DNA from 3 places in the Cupriavidus sp. MEYA8 genome. Region 1 is predicted to be linked to each of the others. Evidence: predicted binding sites of a transcription regulator. Region 1 holds the regulator's gene; each other region holds the start of a gene.
What was found. The regulator HrcA, encoded in region 1, represses chaperone genes, less so after heat shock. The targets are predictions, from matches to a motif close to TTAGCACTCNNNNNNNNNGAGTGCTAA.
Positions count from the first base shown of each region.

Region 2: the regulator HrcA is predicted to act here: its motif matches at 1,414-1,440, upstream of rpoH (RNA polymerase sigma factor RpoH).
Region 3: the regulator HrcA is predicted to act here: its motif matches at 1,897-1,923, upstream of groES (co-chaperone GroES).

Region 1 is NZ_CM181221.1:1,107,768-1,111,044, reverse strand. It holds gene AC5WJ1_RS05115 (RNA-binding S4 domain-containing protein) at 1-49, opposite strand, end outside; gene hemH (ferrochelatase) at 46-1,161, opposite strand; gene hrcA (heat-inducible transcriptional repressor HrcA) at 1,265-2,302, opposite strand; gene AC5WJ1_RS05100 (NAD kinase) at 2,406-3,277, shown strand, end outside.
Region 2 is NZ_CM181221.1:326,121-329,397, reverse strand. It holds gene ybiB (DNA-binding protein YbiB) at 1-262, shown strand, start outside; gene AC5WJ1_RS01540 (pirin family protein) at 303-1,181, opposite strand; gene rpoH (RNA polymerase sigma factor RpoH) at 1,529-2,458, shown strand; gene AC5WJ1_RS01530 (SCO family protein) at 2,552-3,166, opposite strand.
Region 3 is NZ_CM181221.1:703,280-706,556, reverse strand. It holds gene groL (chaperonin GroEL) at 1-1,457, opposite strand, end outside; gene groES (co-chaperone GroES) at 1,503-1,793, opposite strand; gene AC5WJ1_RS03250 (TorF family putative porin) at 2,221-3,000, opposite strand; gene kdpC (potassium-transporting ATPase subunit KdpC) at 3,234-3,277, opposite strand, start outside.

The DNA.
Region 1 (3,277 bases):
GCCATTTGTCGATGCGCTGGCGCGCATCCGCTTCAAAATCCACGTTCATGCTGCGGCTCCCCGGGTCTGCGCACGCGAGCGACGCGCTTCCAGCTCATGCGGGTGCGGCGTGTTGAGCGGCCATCCCTGCAGGTGCTGCAGGGCAATCTCCGCCATCGCCGCCACCCACGGCGCCGCGTCGTTCATGCAAGGAATAAAGTGGAAATCCTTGCCGCCCGCGACCTTGAACTCGGTCTGCCCTTCCATCGCGATTTCCTCGAGCGTCTCGATGCAGTCCGCCGGGAAACCCGGGCAGAACACATCGACCCGGCCGGCGCCAACCTTGCCCAGCTCCGCCAGCGTCGGGGCCGTGTACGGCTGCAGCCACTCCGCCTTGCCAAAACGAGACTGGAACGTCACCTGATATTGCCCCGGCTGCAAGCCCAGCGCGGCCCCCAACAGCCGGCCGGTCTTCAGGCACTCGCAGTGATACGGGTCGCCCAGCTCGAGCGTGCGCCGCGGCACGCCGTGGAACGACAGGATCAGCTTGTCGCCGTGCGCAAAATCGGGCATGCCGTGCCGTGACCAGTAGGCCCCGACCTGCTGGTGCAGCGCCGAGATATAAGCGGGGTGGTCATGGAAATGTTTGACCAGCCGCAGCTCGGGCTGGTTGCGCCATTGTCCCAGCACGCGGAACACTTCGTCGAAGGCGGTGGCGGTAGTGGTGCCGGAGTACTGCGGATACATCGGCAGCACCAGCACCTGCTCGCAGCCCTGGCGGCGCAGCGCTTCCATCACCGAGGCGATCGACGGGTTGCCGTAGCGCATGGCGCACGCCACCGTCACCTCGTGGCCGTTCTGGTTCAGCAGCCGCTGCAGCGCATGGGCCTGGCGCTCGCTGTAGACCAGCAGCGGCGAGCCGGTCATATGCGCCTCGCGCAGCCAGATCGACTCGTACTTCAACGCCGACGCACGCGAACGCAGCGGCAGGATCACGCCATGCAGCAGCGGCAGCCAGGCGGCACGCGGGATCTCGACCACGCGCGGGTCGGACAGGAATTCCTTCAGGTAGCGCCCCACCGCCCTGGGCGTGGGCGCATCGGGGGTACCCAGGTTGACCAGCAGGATCGCCGTGCGCGGCGCCTGCCCGTGCTGGTAAACCGGTTCGGGTGAAAACGTCATGTCGCTTCCGGGTTGGCGCGCGGCCGGCAACGCGCCATGGCGGCGCGCCAGCGCAGGTGGCGCTCGGTAGGAATGGGGCAGCTTGTCAGACCGGCCAGCCGCGTCACTGGTTCTGGCTCAGCGCGCTGGACAGCAGCCGCGCGGTGATGTCTACGATCGGGATCACGCGCTCGTATGCCATGCGTGTCGGGCCGATCACGCCGAGGGTGCCGACGATCTGCCCGTCGACCTCGTACGGCGCGGTGATGACCGCCATGTCTTCCAGCGGCACCAGCTGGCTCTCGCCGCCGATGAAGATCTGCACGCCCTGGGCGTGGCTGGAGACATCGAGCAGCTGCAGCAGGCTGGTCTTGTGCTCGAACACGTCGAACAGCCGGCGCAGCTTGTCCATGCTGGAAGACAGGTCTTCCACTTCGAGCAGCTTGCGTTCGCCGCTGATATAGACGTGGTCGTCTTCCTCGTCGTCGGCCACGCTGCCGGCCTCGACCGCCGCCTGCATCAGCTGCGACATGTCGCGGCGCAGGTCCTGCAGCTCGACGCGCAGGTGGCTGCGCACGGCGTCGAAGCTCATGCCGGTGTAGTGCGAGTTGAAGTAGTTGGCGGCCTCGATCAGTTGGGCCGGGGTATACGACAGCTCGGTCTGGATGATCCGGTTCTGCACGTCGCCCTCGGGGCTGACGATGATCAGCAGGATGCGCTTGTCGGACAGGCGCATGAATTCGATCTGCCGGAACGCCTGCGCGCGCCGGGGCGTCATCACCACGCCGGCGAAGTGCGACAGGTTGGACAGCGTGCGCGCTGCCGCCGTGATCATGCGCTGCGGACCCAGCTGCTGGGCGCCGAGCTGGCCCTGGATCTGGCCGGTCAGCTCGGCCAGTTCGGTGTTGCGCTCCAGCGGCTTGGCCGTCAGCATGGAATCGACGAACAGCCGGTACCCGCGCGGCGTCGGGATGCGGCCGGCCGACGTGTGCGGGCTGGCGATAAAGCCCATTTCCTCCAGGTCGGACATCACATTGCGAATGGTCGCGGGTGACAGGTCCAGCCCCGAGAATTTCGACAGGGTGCGGGACCCGACCGGCTGGCCTTCGGCGATGTAGCGCTCGATCAGGGTCTTGAGCAGCGTTTTGGAACGTTCATCCATGATGCCCCGATTTTACGCAAGTTTTAGACCTTCTGGCGCCCCGCCTGGGTTGCGGCGCCGGCGCCTGCTGGCAACGGCAGCGGCGGTATGGTCTAATCCCGGCATGTCCGCCCCCCCGAGAGCCAGCGCCTTGCGCACTTCGTTCAACACCGTCGCCCTGGTGGGCCGCTACTCGACTGCCGGCATCGAAGGACCGCTGGAGGAGATCGCCTCTTATATCCTGCGCAACGGCCAGGATGTGGTGTTCGAGCGCGAGACCGCGCTGGCCACCGGGCTGACCGCCTACCCTGCCCTGTCGGCCGAGGAAATCGGCCAGCACGCCGACGTGGCGGTGGTGCTGGGCGGCGACGGCACGCTGCTGGGCATTGCCCGCCAGCTGGCCGGGTACGACGTGCCACTGATCGGGGTCAACCACGGGCGGCTCGGCTTCATGACCGACATCGCGCTGGAAGACGTGCACACGGTGCTGCCCGACATGCTCGACGGCCGCTACGAGGCCGAGAACCGGCTGCTGCTCGAATCCCGCGTGGTGCGCGACGACAGCGTCATTTTTTCGGCGCTGGCGCTGAACGACGTGGTGGTGAACCGCTCAGGCATTTCCGGCATGGTCGAGCTGGCGGTGTCCGTTGACGGCAACTTTATGTACAACCAGCGTTCGGACGGCCTGATCGTGTCAACCGCGACCGGCTCGACTGCCTACGCGCTGTCCGCCGGCGGCCCGATCCTGCACCCGACGCTGTCGGGCGTGGTGCTGGTGCCGATCGCCCCGCACGCGCTGTCGAACCGCCCGATCGTGCTGCCGCACGATGCCGAGGTCACCATCGAAGTGGCCAGCGCGCGCGACGCCAGCGTCAATTTCGACATGCAGTCGCTGACCTCTCTGCTGCCCGGCGACCGCATCGTGGTGCGGCGCTCGGAGAAGAGCATCAACCTGCTGCACCCGGTGGGCTACAACTACTACGCCACGCTGCGCAA
Region 2 (3,277 bases), 780 kb from region 1:
AGTGGTGGCCGATGCGCGCCGCAGCGGCCGCATCGACTGGCTGCATGAAGGGCACCAGCAGACGCTGGTCGATCCCTCCGGCGGATCGCTGGCCGAAGTGCCGGATCTGCCGCCCGGCAATGATGCCGGCCTGACCGCGGCATGGATCCGGCGCGTGCTCGATGGCGCCGTGCCGGTGCCGGCGCCAATCGCCACGCAGGTCGAAGCCATCCGCGAGTGCCTGAAGCTCGGCACCCGCGTCACCTGGGCCAGTCCGGTCTAAACGCGCGGTCTGAGCGCGGTCTGAGCCCGGACCGCCCGGTTCAGGGCTTGCGCGCCGGCAGCGGGATGCGCTCGCGCTCGTCGCCCGGCACGCGCGGAAACTGGTCGTCCTCCCAGCGTCTGGCAGCGGACTCGATGGCTTCCTTGCTGCTGGCCACGAAATTCCAGTAGATGAAGCGGCGGCCGTCGGTCGGGTCGCCTCCCAGCAGCATCACGCGCGAAGGCGCCGTCGCCATCAGCAGCGCCGGCTGCCCGGGCGTCAGCACCACCATGTGCTCGGCCGGCAGCGGCTCGCCGTCCAGCGACACCGCGCCGTCCACCGGGTAGATGCCGCGCTCGGCATGGTCGGCGGGGATCTCCACGCTCGCGCCCGCATCCAGCTCGATCGCCACGTACAGGGTGCGGCTGAAGACCTTGACCGGCGAAGTCTTGCCGAAGGCATCGCCGGCGATCACCACCATGCGCACCCCCGGCCGCTCGATGCGCGGCAGCGTTGCAGCGGGATGGTGGAAGAAGGACGGTTCGTCGGTCTCGTGCGACTGCGGCAATGCCACCCATGTCTGGATGCCGTGCAGGCGCGCGCCGTCGGCGCGCGCGGAATCGGGCGAGCGCTCCGAATGGACGATGCCGTGGCCGGCAGTCATCCAGTTGACGTCGCCCGGCCGGATCGCCTGCTCGCTGCCGAGACTGTCGCGGTGAATGATCTCGCCTTCGAACAGGTATGTGACGGTCGCCAGCCCGATATGCGGATGCGGGCGCACATCGGCACCCTCGCCCGGCGGCATCTGCACCGGCCCCATATGGTCGAAGAAGATAAATGGCCCGACCGTCTGGGTCGCAGCGGCCGGCAGCAGGCGGCGCACGGTGAAATCGCCCAGGTCGCGCACATGCGGTTTCAACAAGTGTTCGATAGCAGACATAGCTCCTCCGGAGTATGAGAGATCGGCAAGCGTGCCAGCTTGCCGCCGCTTGCGTCGAGTGTAGCCGCTGGCGCAACAAATCATTCCACTGGCATGCAGAACCGGCGGGCACACATTCGCTCTAACACGAGTGTACCCAGCCACGAGTATCCCCGAAGCCGCTTCATAGCGTTATTGCTATTCTATGCGGTGAGTCAATCGACGGGAACTATCAAGACCGTTGGGACTCCAATTAGCACTCACCCGGATGGAGTGCTAAGATGTGTTGCAGTGCCGCCGCCGTTCCCACAAGGACGTGCGGGACATGACCCGGCAACCCAACCGCCGGATGCGAAAGGAGCGATTGAGTGAACGCAGTCTTGTCTGCCGAACAAACCCTGACGACTAGCCGTCTGCCGACGGCGCCCCGTAGCGGGAGCAGCTTTGCGCTGACCTTCCCGGCGACCGTGGGCAATCTCGACAGCTATATCCAGGCTGTCCACCGAATTCCGTTGCTGACCGCGGAGGAAGAGCAGCGCCTGGCGCGCGATCTCCGCGATAACGATTCCGTCGATGCCGCCCGCCAGCTGGTGATGTCCCACCTGCGACTGGTGGTGTCGATCGCCCGCCAGTACCTGGGCTATGGCCTGCCGCACGCCGACCTGATCCAGGAAGGCAATATCGGCCTGATGAAGGCCGTGAAGCGCTTCGATCCCGAGCAGGGCGTACGCCTGGTCTCGTATGCGATGCACTGGATCAAGGCCGAGATCCACGAGTACGTGCTGAAGAACTGGCGCATGGTCAAGGTGGCAACCACCAAGGCCCAGCGCAAGCTGTTCTTCAACCTGCGCAGCCACAAGCAGGGTTCGCACACGTTCACGCCGGAGCAGGTCGAGGCCGTGGCGCGCGAGCTGAACGTGAAGCCGGAAGAAGTAATGGAGATGGAAACCCGCCTGTCGGGCGGCGACCTCGCGCTGGAAGGCCAGGTCGACGACGGCGAAGAGGAATTCGCCCCCATCGCCTACCTGGCTGACAACCACAACGAACCCACGCGCGTGCTGGAAGCCAAGCGCCAGGACCGCATGCAGGTCGAAGGCCTGGAAGAAGCGCTGGGCCGGCTGGACGAGCGCAGCCGCCGGATCATCGAGGCGCGCTGGCTGAACGTGGCCGACGACGGCTCGGGCGGCGCCACGCTGCATGAGCTGGCCGCCGAGTTCGGCGTCTCGGCGGAGCGCATCCGCCAGATCGAAGCCGCGGCGATGAAGAAGATGAAAGGGGCGCTGCAGGCATTTGCCTGATGCCGGGCACCCATGCAAAAAGCCGGTCCAAGTGGACCGGCTTTTTTTTGCCTGCGATCGCAGCGGTGCGACGTTATGCCGCACCGTCAGGCGTCAGGAAAGCAGCTGCTTCAGGTCGTGCGCGATCGGCTCCGGCCCCTGGCCGTGGCGGATGAACAGCCGCAGCCGGCCTTCCGGATCGAATACATAGCTGCCCGCCGAGTGATCCACCGTGTAGTTGTTGGGCGAGCTGCCCGGCACCTTGGCGTAGAACACCTTGAAGTCCTTGGCCAGCTTCTGCAGCGCGGCGTCGTCGGCCGGGCGCAGGCCCAGGAAGCGCGGGTCGAATGCTGGGACGTACTGCGCCAGCAGCGCCTGCGTGTCGCGCTCCGGATCGACCGTGACGAACAGCACCTGGACGCGGTCGGCATCGGGGCCCAGCTGCTCCATCACCGCCTTGAGCTCGGCCATGGTGGTCGGGCATACGTCGGGGCAATGGGTGTAGCCGAAGAACATCACCACCGCCTTGCCCTTGAAGTCGGCAATGGTGCGGACTTTGCCATTGTGGTCGGGCAGCGAGAAATCCTTGCCGAAATCCGCCGCGCCGCTGATATCGACATTGCGGAACGACGCCTTCTGCTGGCCGCAGGCTGCCAGCGCCAGCGCGAGCGCGGCAACCAGGGAAAAGCGGCGGAAGGCTGAGAACAGGCCGGAAGCGGGTCTGGGCATGCGCGAAAGCTTGTGTGGAACGATCAGCAATGGAAAGGTCGGCGAAAGCACCCAGTATCGCCGATGGCGCCGCCGCGCTGCGCCGGCCGCGACAAGATGACGCAGCCCGCA
Region 3 (3,277 bases), 400 kb from region 1:
CCGTACTCGCCCGAAGCCGCGTTGTAGCCGTAGTTGCCCTTGCCTTCGATGACCTTGGCAACGACGACCGAAGCTTCTTCACCAGCGTTCAGCACGATCTGGCGCAGTGGCTCTTCCATGGCGCGCAGCACGATCTTGATACCGGCGTTCTGGTCGGCGTTGTCGCCGGTCAGTGCCGAGATCGCAGCGCGGGCGCGCAGCAGGGCCACACCGCCGCCGGGGACGATGCCTTCTTCCACCGCAGCGCGGGTGGCGTGCAGGGCGTCTTCCACGCGGGCCTTCTTTTCCTTCATTTCGACTTCGGTGGCAGCGCCAACCTTGATCACGGCAACACCGCCGGCCAGCTTGGCCACGCGCTCTTGCAGCTTTTCACGGTCGTAGTCCGAGGTCGCTTCTTCGATCTGGGCGCGGATTTGCTTCACGCGGCCTTCGATCGCAGCGGCGTCGCCGGCGCCATCGATGATGATGGTGTTTTCCTTGCCGATCTCGATGCGCTTGGCTTGGCCCAGGTCGTTCAGGGTAGCCTTTTCCAGCGTCAGGCCGATTTCTTCGGCGATGACGGTGCCGCCGGTCAGGATGGCGATGTCTTCCAGCATGGCCTTGCGGCGGTCGCCGAAGCCCGGGGCCTTGACGGCGGCGGTCTTCAGGATGCCACGGATGTTGTTGACCACCAGGGTCGCCAGGGCTTCGCCCTCGACGTCTTCAGCGATGATCAGCAGCGGGCGGCCAGCCTTGGCCACTTGCTCCAGCACCGGCAGCAGGTCGCGGATGTTCGAAACCTTCTTGTCGAACAGCAGCACGAACGGGCTGTCCAGCTGGACAACTTGCTTTTCCGGGTTGTTGATGAAGTACGGCGACAGGTAGCCGCGGTCGAACTGCATGCCTTCCACGACTTCCAGTTCGTCGGCCAGCGACTTGCCGTCTTCGACGGTGATCACGCCTTCCTTGCCGACCTTGTCCATGGCTTCGGCGATGCGCTCACCGATCGAGGTGTCGCTGTTGGCCGAGATGGCGCCAACCTGGGCGATTTCCTTGCTGGTGGTGGTGGGCTTGCTGACCTTCTTCAGCTCTTCCACGGCGGCGGCAACAGCCTTGTCGATGCCGCGCTTCAGGTCCATCGGGTTCATGCCGGCGGCAACGAACTTCATGCCTTCGCGCACGATCGACTGGGCCAGCACGGTAGCGGTGGTGGTACCGTCACCGGCGTTGTCGCTGGTCTTGGAAGCCACTTCCTTGACCATCTGGGCGCCCATGTTCTGCAGCTTGTCCTTCAGCTCGATTTCCTTGGCCACGGACACGCCGTCCTTGGTCACGGTCGGGCCGCCGAAGCTGCGCTCCAGCACCACATTGCGGCCCTTCGGGCCCAGGGTCACTTTAACGGCGTTGGCGAGGATGTTCACGCCTTCGACCATCTTGGCACGTGCGGCGTCGCCGAACACTACGTCTTTAGCTGCCATTCTTGAAATCTCCTGAAATCTGTACGGGTGGCGGTCAGTTGGTGATTACTTGTTCACCACGGCCATGATGTCTTCTTCGCGCATGACCAGCAGTTCCTGGCCTTCCACCTTCACGCCCTGGCCGGCATACTTGCCGAACAGCACGCGGTCGCCAACCTTGACGTCGAGGGCGATGTTGTTGCCCTTGTCATCCTTCTTGCCGGGACCGACTGCCAGCACTTCGCCTTGATCGGGCTTCTCGGCAGCGTTGTCGGGAATCACGATACCGGACGCGGTCTTGGTTTCGTTGTCCAGACGCTTCACGATCACGCGGTCGTGCAGAGGACGCAGGTTCATACGGACTCCTAGATACAAAAGTGAGTGTTTAATCACAATCGGCCGGCTACCGAGGCGACGGCCGTCTGATATTTTCAGGTGTCGCAAGGGGCACAGAATGCTGTTAGCACTCACCCCCGACGAGTGCTAATTATAGGGACGGGGTATGGCCATTTCAAGACAGCGGCCAAATGGGGGTTTTCCCGGACGGAGGGAATTTGAGGTGGGAGCGGCGGGAACGGCGTGTCTCAACAGTCCCGGGGGCAACGGGTGGCAAGCCTTCAGGCCGTCAGGTGCTTGTCCCGTGCCATGGAAAGCGGAGGGAGGACAGCCATGGCTTCCTCCAGCCTCTGAACCAGCGCGGAACTTGCTGGGCGCAACGGCAGGCGGTAGATCAGGCCGACGCATTAAATCGATATCAAGAACCGGCGGCGCCGGCAAGGCGCGCTCAGAACGTCTTGGTCAGGGAAGCCCATGCGGTGCCACGGCCCATGTAGCGGCCCTTGGCATTGGTGTACACCGCCTTGTCGGCATTGGTGTCGATGTAGGCCACAGCCAGCGCGAGTCCGTTGCCCAAGTCCTTGGTCAGGCCGAGCTTCCAGTCCACGTACGAGGCATTGGCGACCTGCACCTTCTGGTAACCCACGTGGGCGTTCAGCGTGAGGTCCCAGACATCAAGCGGCACGTTGGCGGTCAGGTCTGCATACCAGCTGTGCTTGCTGTCGGCGAAGCCAAAGAGATTGGTCGGCGCGTACGAGTACTTGAGCGTCACGGGACCGTAGCCCAGGGCCGCGTACACCTCGGTGGTGTATGGGCGCGTGTAGCCGGCCGGATAGTCGCCCGGGTAGTAGTACTGCAGCACGCCGACATCGTAGGTCCAGTCGCCAGCGAACGTATTCTTGTAGCCCCCGTAGAAATCCATCTCGATCGGGGCCGACACCTCGGCATTGCTGTCGCCCAGCCAGCTGATGCTCGAGTTCCAGTTGCCGAGGTAGAAGCCGCTCGCATGGCTGTAGTCGAACCCGCCCTGGATCGCCGGCCGGCGGTTCGTCTGCATCAGCCCGCGGTAGCGGTAGTCGGTAGCCACCGTGACGTTAGTCGTGAAGGTATGCGGGGATGCCTCGGCGTCAGGCTGGGATTGCGCCATGGCGGGCATGGCAGCGAAGACGAGAACGGAAGTTGCGGAACAGGCGAGCAGTGCGGCCGCGGTATGGCGCAGGTCAGTCATTGTTGATGTGACGAGAGTTGATGGAATCCCCCGTTGCCGGGAGCCTCGCCACGATATGGGCTGACGCGTAAAAACGGCATCAAAAGCCGCAGTGCCCGTGTACAGATCCAGTAAAGGTGCCGGGATCCCGCGCAGGCGAGCCAGTGCCGCCGCGCACCTGCGCGGCATCGTCGTTGCACACAGGCGGGACGATCCCGCACGCAGCGAAATCGTCCCGCATCACCGGCACCGTGCTACTGCCGTGCGATGACATCCAATGCAAGGTTCAGCTTCAGGA